Regions from separate parts of the Arthrobacter sp. NPDC058097 genome, predicted to be linked through region 2. Evidence: riboswitches for the same ligand, from Rfam matches in the RefSeq annotation. Region 2 holds a riboswitch; the other holds the start of a gene.
What was found. A riboswitch is a leader RNA that binds a small molecule or an ion and turns the genes downstream of it on or off. The one in region 2 is predicted to bind glycine.
Positions count from the first base shown of each region.

Region 1: another riboswitch for glycine. It lies ahead of gcvP (aminomethyl-transferring glycine dehydrogenase); the one in region 2 lies ahead of cycA (D-serine/D-alanine/glycine transporter).

Region 1 is NZ_JBHVSZ010000021.1:24,078-31,718, forward strand. It holds gene ACFVTE_RS23695 (nitrilase-related carbon-nitrogen hydrolase) at 1-185, opposite strand, end outside; gene ACFVTE_RS23700 (Dps family protein) at 401-880, shown strand; gene ACFVTE_RS23705 (MFS transporter) at 966-2,537, opposite strand; gene ACFVTE_RS23710 (TetR/AcrR family transcriptional regulator) at 2,611-3,150, shown strand; glycine riboswitch at 3,251-3,349, shown strand; gene gcvP (aminomethyl-transferring glycine dehydrogenase) at 3,539-6,397, shown strand; gene gcvT (glycine cleavage system aminomethyltransferase GcvT) at 6,409-7,557, shown strand.
Region 2 is NZ_JBHVSZ010000001.1:574,646-582,286, reverse strand. It holds gene gcvP (aminomethyl-transferring glycine dehydrogenase) at 1-2,578, opposite strand, end outside; glycine riboswitch at 2,725-2,825, opposite strand; glycine riboswitch at 3,031-3,128, shown strand; gene cycA (D-serine/D-alanine/glycine transporter) at 3,277-4,779, shown strand; gene purU (formyltetrahydrofolate deformylase) at 4,776-5,714, shown strand; gene ACFVTE_RS02720 (methylenetetrahydrofolate reductase) at 5,745-6,554, shown strand; gene ACFVTE_RS02715 (alpha/beta fold hydrolase) at 6,684-7,484, shown strand; gene ACFVTE_RS02710 (NtaA/DmoA family FMN-dependent monooxygenase) at 7,602-7,641, opposite strand, start outside.

The DNA.
Region 1 (7,641 bases), on a different contig from region 2:
GGCAGGAACACCACGGTGGCGCCCAGCCGTGCGGCCCGGTCGATGCCGTCATTGAGCTCGGCGCGGAGTGCGGCGGCGCTGCTGTGCCAGCGGTGCTGCACGAGGCCGACCCTCAGGGCAGGTCGGCCGGACTGCGCTGTCCGGGCGAGCGAAGCAGGCGCGTTGAGGCAGGTTATTTCGATCATGATGATGATTACTCCAGTGAGACGACCGTCACTAAATGAATGACGTTCATTTAGTATGCACGTGCGGCGGGGGCGTGGCAAGGGTTATTTGAATGCCGATCATTTATGACCCGCAAAGTAGTAAGTAAGCTGATCGTGAAATTTGCGGTGAGCGACTCCCCGGGCGGGAGCGCCTGCGGTAGCGTCGGAACCACTGGACCATTCGAGGAGGATTCATGAAGGCTTCACCGACACTGACCAACAACATGCAGGCCGTCCTGACGGACCTGATCGAACTGCACATCCAGGGCAAGCAGGCGCACTGGAACATCGTTGGAACCAACTTCAGGGATCTGCACCTCCAGCTGGACGAGATCGTCGACGCCGCCCGGCTCTTTGCCGACGACATCGCGGAGCGCATGCGCGCCCTGCATGCCCTGCCGGACGGGCGCAGCGCCACCGTGGCGAAGGCGACCCACCTGCCGCAGTTCCCTGACGGGCTCATCAACACCAAGGATGCCATCGACCGCATCGTGGCAGCGCTGGAAGCAGCCGTGGGCACCATGCGCAAGGTCCATGACGAGGTGGATGAGGAAGACCCCACCACCGCGGACCTGCTGCACACCTTCATTGAAAAGCTCGAGCAGTTCGCGTGGATGGTGGGTGCCGAGAACATGAAGGCGTCCGCCAGCGTCACGCACCCTGACGTCAAGTAGCGGGCCGGCTGTATACCCGCGCCGGTTGCAACGGGCAGCCCCGGAGAAGAGTTCTCCGGGGCTGCTGCTTGCACGCGCCGCAGCCCTACTTTGCAGTCGGAATCCGGCGAAGTACGACGGCGGCCAGCACCGACGCTGCGGCCATCAGTACCAGTCCAATCGCCGCAGTGATATGGACGCCGGAATCAAACGCGGCCCGGGCGGCCGCCGTGAGCCCCTCAGCCACCGGGGCCGGCAATGACCCGGCGAGCTCCATGGCCCCGGCCAGTGTTTCCCGGGCCTGGTCCGCCGACGTGGCAGGGACCGTCCGGGCGACCGACTCGGGCAGGGTGAGGTGCTGCTGGTACGACGCCGTCAGGATGGACCCCAGGATGGCCGTCCCGAGGAGTGAGCCCACTTCATAGCCCGTCTCCGAGATCGCCGCAGCCGCTCCGGCCTTCTCCGCGGGCACGGCTCCCAGAATCAGGTCGTTCGAGATGGTCTCAGCCGATCCCACCCCAAGCGCAAGAATGAGGAGTGCGGCCAGCAGCGCGGTGGGCCCGGCGTCGTGGTTCCCGAACGCAACTATGCAGTACCCGGCGGCGCTCAGCGCCAGTCCCGCGGCCACCACGAAGCCCGGCCGGACCTTACGGACCAGCGGAACCACCAGCAGGCCCGCCACCACGGTGGCCGTCAGGGCCGGCAGCATGGCGGTGCCGGACTCCGACGGGGACATTCCCTCGAGCAGTTGCAGGTGCTGGGCCAGGAACAGGATGAAGCCGTTGTAGGAGAACAGGGCCAGGATGTTCGCCGTAATCGCCGTGCTAAACACGCGGTTCCGGAACAGCGACATATCCAGCAGCGGGGACCTGCCCGCCAGCGGGGACGCGAGGGCATGCTGGCGGCGGACGAACACGAGGCCCATGGCCAGTCCAAACGCCAGAACTCCAAACGACGTCACGCCCGCGCCATGTGTGGCCAGTTCCTTGATGCCGTAGACCACCGGCACCATGGTCAGCATGGACAGCGCCACGCTGGCCAGATCCACGCGCCCGGGATTCGGGTCCCTGGATTCGGAAATGAGGAACCTGCCCAGAACCAGCGGCGGCAGCATGATGGGCACGGCCACGAGCAGGACGGCGCCCCACCAGAAATGCTCCACCAGCCAGCCGCCAAAAATCGGGCCCAGCGCTGCGCCGCCGGAGAAACCCGCGGCCCAGATGGCCACGGCCAGCCGCCGCCTGCCCGGCTCCCGGAAGATGTTGCGGATCAGCGACAGCGTGGACGGCATGAGCATGGCGCCGAAGAATCCGAGGGCCGCGCGGCCGGCGATGAGCCATTCGGCGCTGGGCGCGAAGGCCGATGCAGCGGAGACCGCCGCAAAGCCCGAAATGCCCACCAGCAGCAGCCGCCGGCGGCCGATCCTGTCGCCGAGACTGCCCATCGCCACCAGGAGCCCGGCGAGGACCAGGGCATAGGCATCCACCACCCATAAAAGCTGCACGCCCGTGGGGTCGAGGCTGCGGGCGATCGCCGGAAGTGCGAACGTCAGCGCGGTGTTGTCCACGGCCACCAGGAGGACCGGGAACATGAGCAGGGCCAGGGCGAACCAGTCGCGCACGCCGCCACTGCTGGCCTGGGCTGCGGAAGTGCGCTCCGCGGAAAGGGCTGGGTGCATGGTCATGAGTTAACTATACCGTCCAGACGGTACAGTTATAAGCCTGCGCTCGGAACCGGGCATGATTGAAGCCATGCCCAGAAAACCCGTCGCGCGCGGCGCAGTCCTCGATGCGTTTGAATCCCTGCTGATCGAGGTGGGGGAGCGTGCCGCCACGCTTGATGCCGTGGCCGCCCGCGCGGGCGTATCCAAGGGCGGGCTCCTCTACCACTTTCCGAACAAGGAAGCGCTGATTGGTGTCCTGCTGGACCGGCTCGATGAGTTCGCGGAGGCGGATGCGCAGGCCATGGCTGCGGCCGCCGAGGGTGCGGCCGCCTACTTCATCAAGTCGTCCGTCTGGGCGGACACCCCGCTGGACCGTGCCATCGTCGCCGCAACGCGGCTCGCCGAGGTGGCTCACGAGGAGACCCGCCGCCGGTTCGCCCACATCCAGCAGCGGTGGCTGGACGAGATCGCACGCGACGTGGGCCCGGGCCTGGCCAAGGCCGTCCTGTACATGGGTGACGGACTCTACTTCAATGCCATGCTGTCCATCGGGCCGGCAGCGACGCCGTCCGAGACGGCGGCCGACGTCGAAAGCCTCCTTGCCGCGCTTGACCGGCTCAGGGCGTGAGCGGCGTGTGCCAGCCCACGCTGCCACAGTTTGCAGACGCGTTCCCGGCGTAGGACAATAGCCTCTGTGACAGCTGTCACCGCTCAATTGAATAAGCCTTTGATCTGCGGCGGGAGAGTCCTGCAAGTAGGTACAAGCAGGCGCCGTAGGAGCAAAACCTCCCCAGGAATCTCTCAGGCCCACGTACCGCCGCGGCAAGGCAACTCTGGAAAGCAGCAGGCTGCCCGCCCGCCATGTTCCGCCCTCGTGCGGACGGTTCAGGGCATGCTGTGCTCACCGACGGTGCAAGCGGTGCTGTGCGAAAGTGCAGCAGCGCGGAAACTCTCAGGTCCAATACAGAGCGGGGAGGAACCCGAATCAATGTGGCGTACCCTGCGTCGCCTTAGTTATGGAGTTCCTTTTGACCGTTAATTCAGCCTCCTCGTCCTTCGTCGACCGGCATATCGGCGCCCGCCGCCAGGCCGACGTCGAAGCCATGCTCAAGGCCGTCGGCTACGACACCATCGACGCGCTGGTTGATACGGCGGTGCCGAATGACATCCGCCAGGACTCCGCGCTGGAGCTCGCTCCGGCGCTGAGCGAGGTTGAAGCCCTCGCCGAACTCCGCAAGCTCGCGGCCAAGAACAAGACCGCTGTCCAGATGATCGGCCAGGGCTACTACGACACCGTGACGCCCCCGGTGATCCGCCGCAACATCCTTGAAGCACCGGCCTGGTACACCGCCTACACGCCGTACCAGCCCGAGATCTCGCAGGGCCGGCTCGAAGCCCTGCTGAACTTCCAGACGATGGTCCAGGACCTGGTGGGCCTGCCCATCGCCAACGCCTCACTGCTGGATGAAGCCACCGCCGTGGCCGAGGCCGTGCTCCTGATGCGCCGTGCCAACAAGAACAAGGCTGCCCACGACGGCAAGACCGTCCTGGATGCGGACTGCCTGCCGCAGACCATCGCCATCGTCAAGGGCCGCGCCGAGGCCCTCGGCTTCGAGGTTGAGGTCGCCGACCTTTCCCAGGGACTGCCCGATGGCGACATCAACGGCGTCGTCCTCCAGCAGCCCGGTGTCTCCGGCCGCGTCTTCGACCACAGCGAGGTCATCGCCGCCGCCAAGGAACGCGGCGCGCTGGTGACGGTGGCAGCCGACCTGCTGGCCCTGACCCTGATCACCCCTCCGGGCGAGCAGGGCGCGGACATTGCCGTCGGATCCGCCCAGCGCCTGGGCGTGCCGCTGTTCTTCGGCGGCCCGCACGCGGCGTACATGGCCGTACAGAAGGGGCTCGAGCGCTCGCTGCCCGGCCGCCTCGTAGGTGTCTCCAAGGACTCCGCCGGTGTTCCGGCCTACCGTCTGGCGCTGCAGACCCGCGAGCAGCACATCCGCCGCGAGAAGGCCACGTCCAACATCTGCACCGCCCAGGCACTGCTGGCCATCGTCGCCTCCATGTACGCCGTCTACCATGGCCCGGAGGGCCTGAAGGCGATCGCCGAAACCGCCCACGGCCACGCGAAGACGCTCGCCGCGTCGCTCAAGGCCGCCGGCCTGGACGTTCTCCACACCAGCTTCTTCGACACCGTGACGGTATCCGTGCCGGGCAAGGCCGCCGGCATCATCGCCGCCGCCGAGCAGAAGGGCATCAACCTCCGCAGCATCGACGCCGACACCGTCGGCATCTCCGCCGATGAAACCACGACGTCGGCCATCGTGGCCGAACTTCTCGCCGCCTTCGGTGCCAAGGCAGTGGAGGCGACGGACGGTTTTGCCCTGGACGCCGCCGTCGGGCGTTCCTCCGCGTACCTGCAGCACCCGGTCTTCAACACGCACCGGTCCGAGACCCAGCTGCTGCGCTATATCCGCAAGCTTTCGGACCGCGACCTGGCCCTGGACCGCACCATGATCCCGCTGGGCTCCTGCACCATGAAGCTGAACGCGACGGCGGAGATGGAGGCCATCTCCTGGCCTGAGTTCGCCTCGATCCACCCGTTCGCCCCGGATCCCCAGACCGAGGGCTGGCGCGAACTGATCGCCGACCTCGAGGCGCAGCTGACCGAGATCACCGGCTACGACCAGGTGTCCATCCAGCCGAACGCCGGGTCCCAGGGCGAGCTCGCCGGGCTGCTGGCGATCCGCGGCTACCACCTGTCCCGCGGCGACGAGCAGCGCAACATCTGCCTGATCCCGGCCTCTGCCCACGGCACCAACGCGGCCTCGGCCGTGCTGGCCGGCATGAAGGTCGTGGTGGTGGCCACCGCTGCCGACGGCACGATCGACCACACGGACCTGTACGCCAAGATCGAGGCCAACAAGGACGCCCTGTCCTGCATCATGATCACCTACCCCTCCACGCACGGTGTCTACGACGCCGACGTGCGCGAAGTCTGCGATGCCGTGCACGCAGCCGGCGGCCAGGTCTACATCGACGGCGCCAACCTCAACGCGCTCGTGGGCCTGGCCCAGCCGGGCAAGTTCGGCGGCGACGTCTCGCACCTGAACCTGCACAAGACCTTCTGCATCCCGCACGGCGGCGGCGGACCCGGCGTCGGACCTGTTGCGGCGAAGGCCCACCTGGCACCGTTCATGCCGGGCGACGCAACCACCTGGACCGAGGGCAACGACGTTCCGATCTCCGCCTCCCGCTTCGGCTCCGCCGGCGTGCTGCCCATCTCCTGGGCGTACGTGAAGCTCATGGGCGGCAGCGGCCTGACCGAGGCGACCAAGTCCGCGCTGCTCGCCGCGAACTACGTGGCGGCCAGCCTGAACGACTTCTTCCCCGTGCTCTACACCGGAGAAGGCGGCCTCGTGGCGCACGAGTGCATCCTGGACCTGCGCGAACTCACGGCCAAGACGGGCGTCACCGCCGAGGACGTGGCCAAGCGCCTCATCGACTACGGCTTCCACGCGCCCACGCTGGCGTTCCCGGTGGCCGGCACGCTGATGGTTGAACCCACCGAGTCCGAGGACCTGGGTGAGATCGACCGGTTCATCAAGGCCATGATCGCCATCCGCGGCGAGATCGACCAGGTGGCCAACGGCGACTTCACCGTGGAGAACAGCCCGCTGCGCAACGCCCCGCACACCGCGGCCGCTGCGATCAGCTCCGACTGGGACCGTGCCTACCCGCGCGAGCAGGCAGTCTTCCCCGGTCACACCCACAAGCAGGACAAGTACTTCCCGCCGGTGGGACGCATCGACGGCGCGGCCGGTGACCGCAACCTGGTCTGCTCCTGCCCTCCGATCGAAGCGTTCGAGAACTAGGACTCCGCTCAATGACTGAGAATTACACTGCCCTATACGAGGAGCACAAGAAACTGGGCGCCTCGTTCACCGACTTCGGCGGCTGGCAGATGCCGCTCAAGTACGGCTCCGAACTGGCCGAGCACAAAGCCGTCCGCAACTCGGCCGGCATCTTCGACCTCTCCCACATGGGCGAGGTCTGGGTGACCGGTCCTGACGCCGCCGCGTTCCTGGACTATGCCCTGGCCGGCAAGATCTCCGCCATGGCCGTCGGCAAGGCCAAGTACTCCCTGATCTGCAACGAGGACGGCGGCATCATCGACGACCTCATCGTCTACCGCCGCCCGTCCGAGGCTGAGGGTACCGACAGGTTCCTGGTGGTGCCCAACGCCGGCAACGCCAAGGTGGTGGCCGAGGCATTGGTGCAGCGGGCAGCGAACTTTGACGTCGCCGTCGAGGATGTTTCCGCCGAGACGTCGCTGATCGCGGTGCAGGGTCCCAAGGCCGAAGATATCCTCCTTCGCCTGGTTCCTGCAGCCCAGCACGGGCTGGTGACCGGACTGAAGTACTACGCCGCCGTCGAGGTTTCCTTCCTGGTGGGCGGCACTGAGCGGAACCTGCTGCTGGCACGCACCGGGTACACCGGTGAGGATGGTTTCGAGATCTTCGTGGAGAACGACGACGCCACCGCCCTTTGGCAGTCCATCGTCGCCATTGCGGACGAGGGGGAGCTGACGCCCTGTGGCCTCGCCTCCCGCGATTCGCTCCGCCTCGAGGCCGGCATGCCGCTGTACGGCAACGAGCTTTCCCTCGAGGGCGACCCGTTCGCCGCCGGACTGGGCCCCGTCGTCGCGCTGTCCAAGGAAGGAGACTTCGTGGGCAAGGCCGCGCTGGCCGCCAAGAAGGAAGCCGGTGCCGGGTCCACGACGGGCCGCAAGCTCGTGGGCCTGAAGGGCCTGGGCCGCCGCGCCGGCCGCGGGCACTACCCGGTGCTCAAGGACGGCAACGTCGTCGGCGAAGTCACCTCCGGCCAGCCCAGCCCGACCCTCGGCTACCCGGTGGCCATGGCCTACGTCGATGTTGAGTTCACCGAACCCGGCACGCCACTGGACATCGACCTGCGGGGCAAGGCCGAGCCGTTCGAAGTCGTCGCACTGCCTTTCTACAAGCGTTCCAAGTAGCCCAACCGACTGTTTCGACACTGGCAAGTCCAACGTCGTCCCGTCGTTCCCGGCTCTGGGGCCGGCAGGCCCCAGTTTTCACGC
Region 2 (7,641 bases):
CGGCCAGGTCCTCGGACTCGGTGGGTTCCACCATCAGCGTGCCGGCGACCGGGAACGCAAGGGTGGGTGCGTGGAAGCCGTAGTCGATGAGGCGCTTGGCCACGTCCTCGGCGGTGACGCCGGTCCGGGCCGTGAGTTCGCGCAGGTCCAGGATGCACTCGTGTGCCACCAGCCCGCTGTCCCCGGTATAGAGGACCGGGAAGAACTCGTTCAGCCGCGACGCGACGTAGTTTGCCGCGAGCAGGGCGGACTTGGTGGCCTCGGTCAGGCCATCGCCGCCCATGAGCTTCACGTAGGCCCAGGAGATGGGAAGCACGCCCGCCGAACCGAAGCGGGACGCGGAAATGGCGACGCCGGTTGATCCGGCAGTGCCTGATTCGTGAGCTGCCTTGTTGGCGTCGCCCGGCATGAACGGGGCCAGGTGGGCCTTGGCTGCGACCGGGCCGACGCCGGGTCCGCCGCCGCCGTGCGGGATGCAGAAGGTCTTGTGCAGGTTCAGGTGGGAGACGTCGCCGCCGAACTTGCCCGGCTGCGCCAAGCCCACGAGGGCGTTGAGGTTCGCGCCGTCCACGTAGACCTGGCCGCCGGCTGCGTGGATGGCGTCGCAGACCTCACGGACGTCGGCGTCGTAGACACCGTGCGTGGAGGGGTAGGTGATCATGATCGCCGAGAGAACGTCCTTGTTGGCCTCGATCTTGGCGTACAGGTCCGTGTGGTCGATGGTGCCGTCGGCAGCGGTAGCCACCACGACCACCTTCATGCCGGCCAGCACGGCCGAGGCCGCGTTGGTGCCGTGCGCGGAGGCCGGGATCAGGCAGACGTTGCGCTGGTCGTCGCCGCGGGACAGGTGGTAGCCGCGGATCGCCAGCAGCCCGGCCAGCTCGCCCTGGGAACCGGCGTTCGGCTGGATGGACACCTGGTCGTAGCCGGTGATCTCGGTCAGCTGCGCCTCGAGGTCGGCGATCAGTTCGCGCCAGCCCTCGGTCTGGGAATCCGGGGCGAACGGGTGGATCGAGGCGAACTCCGGCCAGGAGATGGCCTCCATCTCCGCCGTCGCGTTCAGCTTCATGGTGCAGGAACCCAGCGGGATCATGGTGCGGTCCAGGGCCAGGTCGCGGTCCGAAAGCTTGCGGATATAGCGCATCAGCTGGGTCTCGGACCGGTGCGTGTTGAACACGGGGTGCTCGAGGTAGTCGGACGTGCGCAATACGGCTTCGGGAAGTTCCAAGCCCGCAGCGTCACCCACGGGACCGGCGCCAAAGGCGACGGCCACCGCGGACAGCACGTCCGCCGTCGTCGTCTCATCAACGGACACACCCACGGTGTCCGCGTCGATGAGGCGCAGGTTGATCCCGCGGGCCTCTGCCGCGGTGATGACCTTCGTGGCCTTGCCGGGCACGCGCACGGTCAGGGTGTCGAAGAAGGACTCGCTGACGAGTTCGCGGCCGGCCGTTTTGAGTGCGGTGGCGAGGACGCGGGCGTTGGTGTGGACAGTCTCGGCGATCGCCTTCAGGCCGTCGGGGCCGTGGTAGACGGCGTAGAAGGAGGACACGATGGCGAGCAGCGCCTGGGCGGTGCAGATGTTGGACGTGGCCTTCTCGCGGCGGATGTGCTGCTCGCGGGTCTGCAGCGCCAGGCGGTAGGCGGGGGCTCCGGCGTTGTCCTTCGAGACGCCCACGATGCGGCCCGGGAGCGTGCGCTCCATGCCGGTGCGCACCGCCATGAAGGCAGCGTGCGGGCCGCCGAAGAACAGCGGCACGCCGAAGCGCTGGGCGGTTCCGACGGCGATGTCGGCTCCCTGCTCGCCGGGAGGCGTGATGAGGGTGAGGGCCAGCAGGTCGGCTGCCACCGTCACCAGGGCTCCGCGTTCCTTCGCGGCGGCGATGACGCCCGACTGGTCCCAGACCCGACCCGAAACGCCGGGCTGCTGGAGGACGACGCCGTTGAGGTCGCCGTCTGGCAGTCCCTGGGTCAGGTCCGCGACCTCCACCTCAAAGCCAAGGGCCTCGGCGCGGCCTTTGACGATGGCGATGGTCTGGGGGAGGCAGTCGGCGTCCAGGACCGTCTTGCCGTCTTTGGCCCCTGCGTTCTTGTTGGCCCGGCGCATCAGGAGCACGGCCTCGGCCACGGCGGTGGCTTCGTCCAGCAGGGAAGCGTTGGCGACCGGCAGCGCGGTCAGGTCCTGGACCATGGTCTGGAAGTTCAGCAGGGCCTCGAGCCGGCCCTGGGAAATCTCCGGCTGGTACGGGGTGTAGGCGGTGTACCAGGCCGGTGCTTCCAGGACGTTGCGGCGGATCACCGGCGGGGTCACCGTGTCGTAGTAGCCCTGGCCGATCATCTGCACGGCGGTCTTGTTCTTGGCGGCCAGGCGGCGGAGCTCGGCCAGAACCTCGACTTCGCTCAGTGCTGCGGTGAGCCGGAGGGCATTCTCCTGGCGGATGGATGCCGGGACGGCGGTATCAACGAGGCCATCGACCGAGTCGTAGCCGACGTTCTTGAGCATGGTGTCGATATCGGCCTGGCGGCGGGCGCCGATATGCCGGTCGGCAAACGTTGATGGAAGCGATTGAATCGTCATGAGGAACTCCAGGTCTGGCCGGCCACTGGTGGCACGGCATGGATTGGGTTCCTCCCCGCTCTGTATTGGACCTGAGAGATTCCGCGGACGTGGCTCCCCTTGCACCGTCGGTGAGCCCGGTTACCCGAGCTGCTTTCCAGAGTTGCCTAGCCGCGGCGGTACGGGGGCCTGAGAGATTCCTGGGGAGGATTTGCTCCTACGGCGCCTGCCCGGTGAATGACTGGGAGGACTCTCCCGCCACGGTTCGAAAGGCTATGAAGATGTGGGGTGATTCGGCTCACAAGTTACAGCACAATTCCGTCCGGGCCAAATCCGGACCCCGTTTGACATTTCTTCGTGACCGAGACCACACTGATCCGGTGGCCAGCGGGGCTACGCCGACCGGCGCGGGCCGGAACGGCGGCCGCCGCCGGGACGCCTAGATTTTTTCTCGACATAACTGAAAATGCTTACGATCTGCGGCGGGAGAGCCCTGCCGGTACGTTCAGCAGGCGCCGTAGGAGCAAACCCTCCCCAGGAAACTCTCAGGCCCACGTACCGCCGCGGCGAGGCAACTCTGGAAAGCAGGCAGGCACGTCCTGTCTCACCGACGGTGCAAGCGGAAGACCATGTCCGCGGAATCTCTCAGGTCCCATACAGAGCGGGGAGGAACCGAATCAGTGTGGCCAACCAAGGCCACTTGAACGATGGAGTTCCTTATGACGATTCATCCTCCTGCCTCCCCAACCGGTTCGTCAGCCACCGAGGCTCCCCGCCTGGAACGGCAGCTGAGCAACCGGCACATCCAGCTCATCGCCATCGGCGGCGCCATTGGCACGGGCCTGTTCATGGGCTCCGGCAAGACCATCTCCGCGGCCGGGCCGTCCGTGATCTTCGTGTACATGATCATCGGCTTCATGCTCTTTTTCGTCATGCGCGCCATGGGCGAGCTGCTGCTGAGCAACCTGAACTACAAGTCCTTCAGCGATTTCGCCGCCGACCTGCTGGGCCCGTGGGCAGGGTTCTTCACCGGCTGGACCTACTGGTTCTGCTGGGTGATCACCGGAATCGCGGACGTCATCGCCATCGCAGGGTACTCCCGGGAGCTCTGGCCGGGACTGCCGCTCTGGATCCCGGGCCTGGCCACCGTGGCCATCCTGCTGCTGCTGAACCTCACCACCGTCAAGGCATTCGGCGAGACCGAATTCTGGTTTGCCCTCATCAAGATCATCGCCATCGCCGCACTGATCGTGGTGGGCATGTTCATGATCCTCACCGGGTTCCAAAGCGACGCCGGGCAGGCCAGCTTCACCAACCTGTGGAGCCACGGCGGCTTCTTCCCCAACGAATTCATGGGCTTCGGGGCCGGTTTCCAGATTGCCGTGTTCGCGTTCGTGGGGATTGAACTGGTGGGCACCACCGCCGCCGAGGCCAAGAACCCCGAGAAGAACCTCCCCAAGGCCATCAACTCCATCCCGGTGCGCGTGCTGCTCTTCTACGTGGGCGCCCTCATCATCCTGATGTCCGTCACGCCCTGGACCCAGTTCGCCGCCGGCCACAGTCCGTTCATCGCGATGTTCTCGCTGGCCGGACTCGGGGCCGCGGCCACCGTGGTCAACCTCGTGGTGCTGACCTCGGCCATGTCCTCGGCCAACTCCGGGATCTACTCCACCTCGCGCATGGTCTACGGGCTGTCCCAGGAGGGCGACGCGCCGGCAGTCTTCGGCAGCCTGTCCCGCCGCAAGGTCCCCAACAACGCCCTGTTCCTGTCCTGCGTGCTGCTGCTCACCGGCGTCGTGCTCATGTACGCCGGCCAGGACGTCGGCAAGGCGTTCGACATGGTCACCACGGTTTCCGCCGTCTGCTTCGTCTTCGTCTGGTCGATCATCCTCGCCAGCTACATCGCCTTCCGCCGCCGCCGGCCGCACCTGCACGACGCCTCCAGGTTCAAGATGCCCGGCGGCATTCCCATGGTGTGGGTGGTCTTCGCGTTCTTCGCCTTCGTCCTGTGGACCCTGACCACCCAACCGGACACCCTGACCGCACTGCTGGTCACGCCCGTATGGTTCGTCCTGCTCGGTGCGGCCTGGCTGGTCCTGCGCCGCCGGCCTGCCCACCTTGCCCGCTACGCCGCGTTCCAGGCGGAGCTGCAGGCTGAGGAAACCGAAGCCCGCGAGCATGCCGGCCGGCGTCTTGAGGAGAAAGAAAGCGTTCAGGGATGATCAGGACAGAGGAAAGGCCGACGGCGGAGCGCCGGGTCCGCGCGACGGACAGTGAGTTTGTGCTCACCTTCCATTGCCCGGATGCCCTTGGGATCGTCCAGGCGGTCGCTGATTTCCTGCTCAGGCAGGAGTGCTACATCGTTGACCTCAAGCAGTTCGGCGACCGGACCGCGGGGCACTTCTTCATGAGGGTCCACTTCGCCTCAACGGGTGACGCGGCGGGTGATACGACCGGTGATGCGGCGGGTGACGCAGCCGCCATCGAGCAGCTCCGGGACAGCTTCGCGCCGCTGGCAGGGCAATGGGGCATGGACTGGCGCCTCGAGCGCCACGACCGCAGGCAGCGGATCCTGGTGATGGTGTCCAAGTACGACCACTGCCTCAACGACCTCCTGGTCCGCGCCCGCAGCGGCGAACTGCCCGTGGAGATCGCGGCGGTGGTGTCCAACCACCCGGACCTGGAAGGGCTCGCGGCCTGGCACGGGGTCCCGTTCCACCACATCCCCGTGACGCCGGAGACCAAACCGGAAGCGGAAGCCAAGCTCCTGGAGTTGGTGGACGCGTCCGCCGTCGAACTGGTGGTTTTGGCCCGTTACATGCAGGTCCTCAGCGACTCGGCCACCGCCCGGCTCGCCGGCAAGGCCATCAACATCCACCATTCGTTCCTGCCCAGCTTCAAGGGCGCCAAGCCGTACCACCAGGCGCATGAGCGCGGAGTGAAGACGGTCGGCGCCACGGCACACTACGTAAATTCGGAGCTTGATGAGGGACCGATCATCGCCCAGCAGGTAATCGAGGTGGACCACACCTACACTCCCGCGGACCTGGTGTCGGTGGGCAAGGATGCCGAGTGCAAGGCCCTGACAAATGCTGTGCGCTGGCATGCCGAAGGAAGAATCATCCTGTCCGGGAACCGCACGGTCATCCTCCGCTGACAAGCCACCCAACCAGACCTGGAGTTGCTCATGACGAACCAATTGCCTGTGCGCCTGGAAATCATCCCCACGGACGGCATCATTCCCAAAGTCCGGGCGCAAGTTCCCGCCGGCTCAACACTGACGGTGACCTGCCTGCCGCATCACGGGGTTGAAGCCACCGTGCGGGCCTCGGTCCAGCTTGGCGGGCTTGGCTACAACGTGATTCCGCATCTGGCGGCACGAAGCCTCGGGAGCCGTGCGCAGCTGGCCGGCCTGCTGCGCGACTGCGCGGGTGCCGGGATCACGGAGGTTTTCGCGATCGGCGGCGACGCTGCCGGGGCTGCAGGTCCCTACGGCAGCAGCGGCCGGCTCATGGAGGACATCGCCGACCTGACCGGCGGGACCATGGCCATCGGCGTCGCCGGATACCCGGAAGGCCACCCGAAGTGCAACGAGCTGCAGATGCTCGACGCATTGCTGGAGAAACAGCATCTGGCCTCGAACGTGGTGACGCAGATGTGCTTCTCGGCGCCCAAGATCGGCTGGTATGCCGAACTGCTGCGCCGCGAGGGCGTCGACCTTCCCATCTGGGCGGGCGTTGCCGGGGCCGTCCCGAGGGCCAAACTGATCGCGCTGGCCACCAAGATCGGGGTAGGCCCATCGTTGAAGTTCCTGAACCGCAAGGGTCCGCTGGCCCGCAGGCTCCTGAACGCGGGCAGCTACTCATCCCGGTCGCTGGTTTCCGAACTGTCCGCCCTGGAACCTGCACTTGAGGGCATCCACCTCTACACCTTCAACAGCCTCGACGCCCAGCCCGCAGTGAACTGGAGCGGCGGGGAGGACGCCAAGGCCTCCTGAGCCCGATCCCGTAACCAGGGCGCGAACGTACAGTTGTGGCCCCTTTTCCCCCGGGACTTGGGGCCACAACTGTACGTTCGCGCTCTTCCTGTGTGAAACGTCTTCATTCCCTGCAGGTAGATTGAACAGGTGACCTTGACGTTGAAAAAGGCCGCCGCCTCCGACGGGGCGGAACTCGCCTGGACAGAGGAAGGCCAGGGCGAACCGCTGCTGCTGGTGGCGGGCCAGGCCACGGGAATGTCCGGCTGGGATCCGGTGGTGCCCGGCCTGGCCCCTTCGTTCCGGGTAATCCGCTTCGACCACCGCGGCATCGGCGCCAGTACGGAAGGCCGCCCGGAAAACTACACGACGCGGGCTTTCGCAGCGGACGCGGTTGCGGTTCTTGATGCCGCCAGCGTCGCCAAGGCGCACATCTATGGGCACTCGATGGGCGGCCGCGTCGCCCAGTGGATGGCGGTGGACTTCCCTGCCCGGGTGGCGTCGATGGTCCTGGCTGCGACGAGTGCCGGCGAGGCCGGGGGAGTAGGGCGCGATCCTTCCGCCACCGCTGCTCTCATCAGCGGGGACCCTGCCCGGATGGCGCCCTTGTTTTTCAGCCCCGCCTGGGTGCGGGAGAATCCTGCGGCCGTTGCCGCGTTTTTCCGGGTGCAGGCGTCTGCGACGGTCAAGAGCCGGCACTTCCGGGCGAGCCGGCTGCACGATGCCTGGGATGTCCTTCCGTCCATCCAGGCCCCGGCGTTGATCATCCACGGCAGTGAAGATGCCCTTTCGCCCGTTGCCAACGCCGTCATGATGGCGGAGCGGATTCCGGACTCGCAGCTGATCCAGGTCGACGGCGGCCGGCACGGTCTGCACCTGGACGACGCCCGGGTGCAGACCTGGATCGAGGACTTCCTGGCTCTTGCGGTACCCGCCGGAGCCGCGCACTGATGGGGTTTCTAGAGGAGCAGCTCCCGGACGGTCAGCTGGAGCCGGATCGTATCGGCAGCGGCGGCAGCCTCAGCGTCCCTCTCGCGGTCGTCCCGGCCGCCGTCGTCAGCCATGTGCTCAGACTTCCAGTTCGACGGCGGTGTTCCCGGCGCCGGCT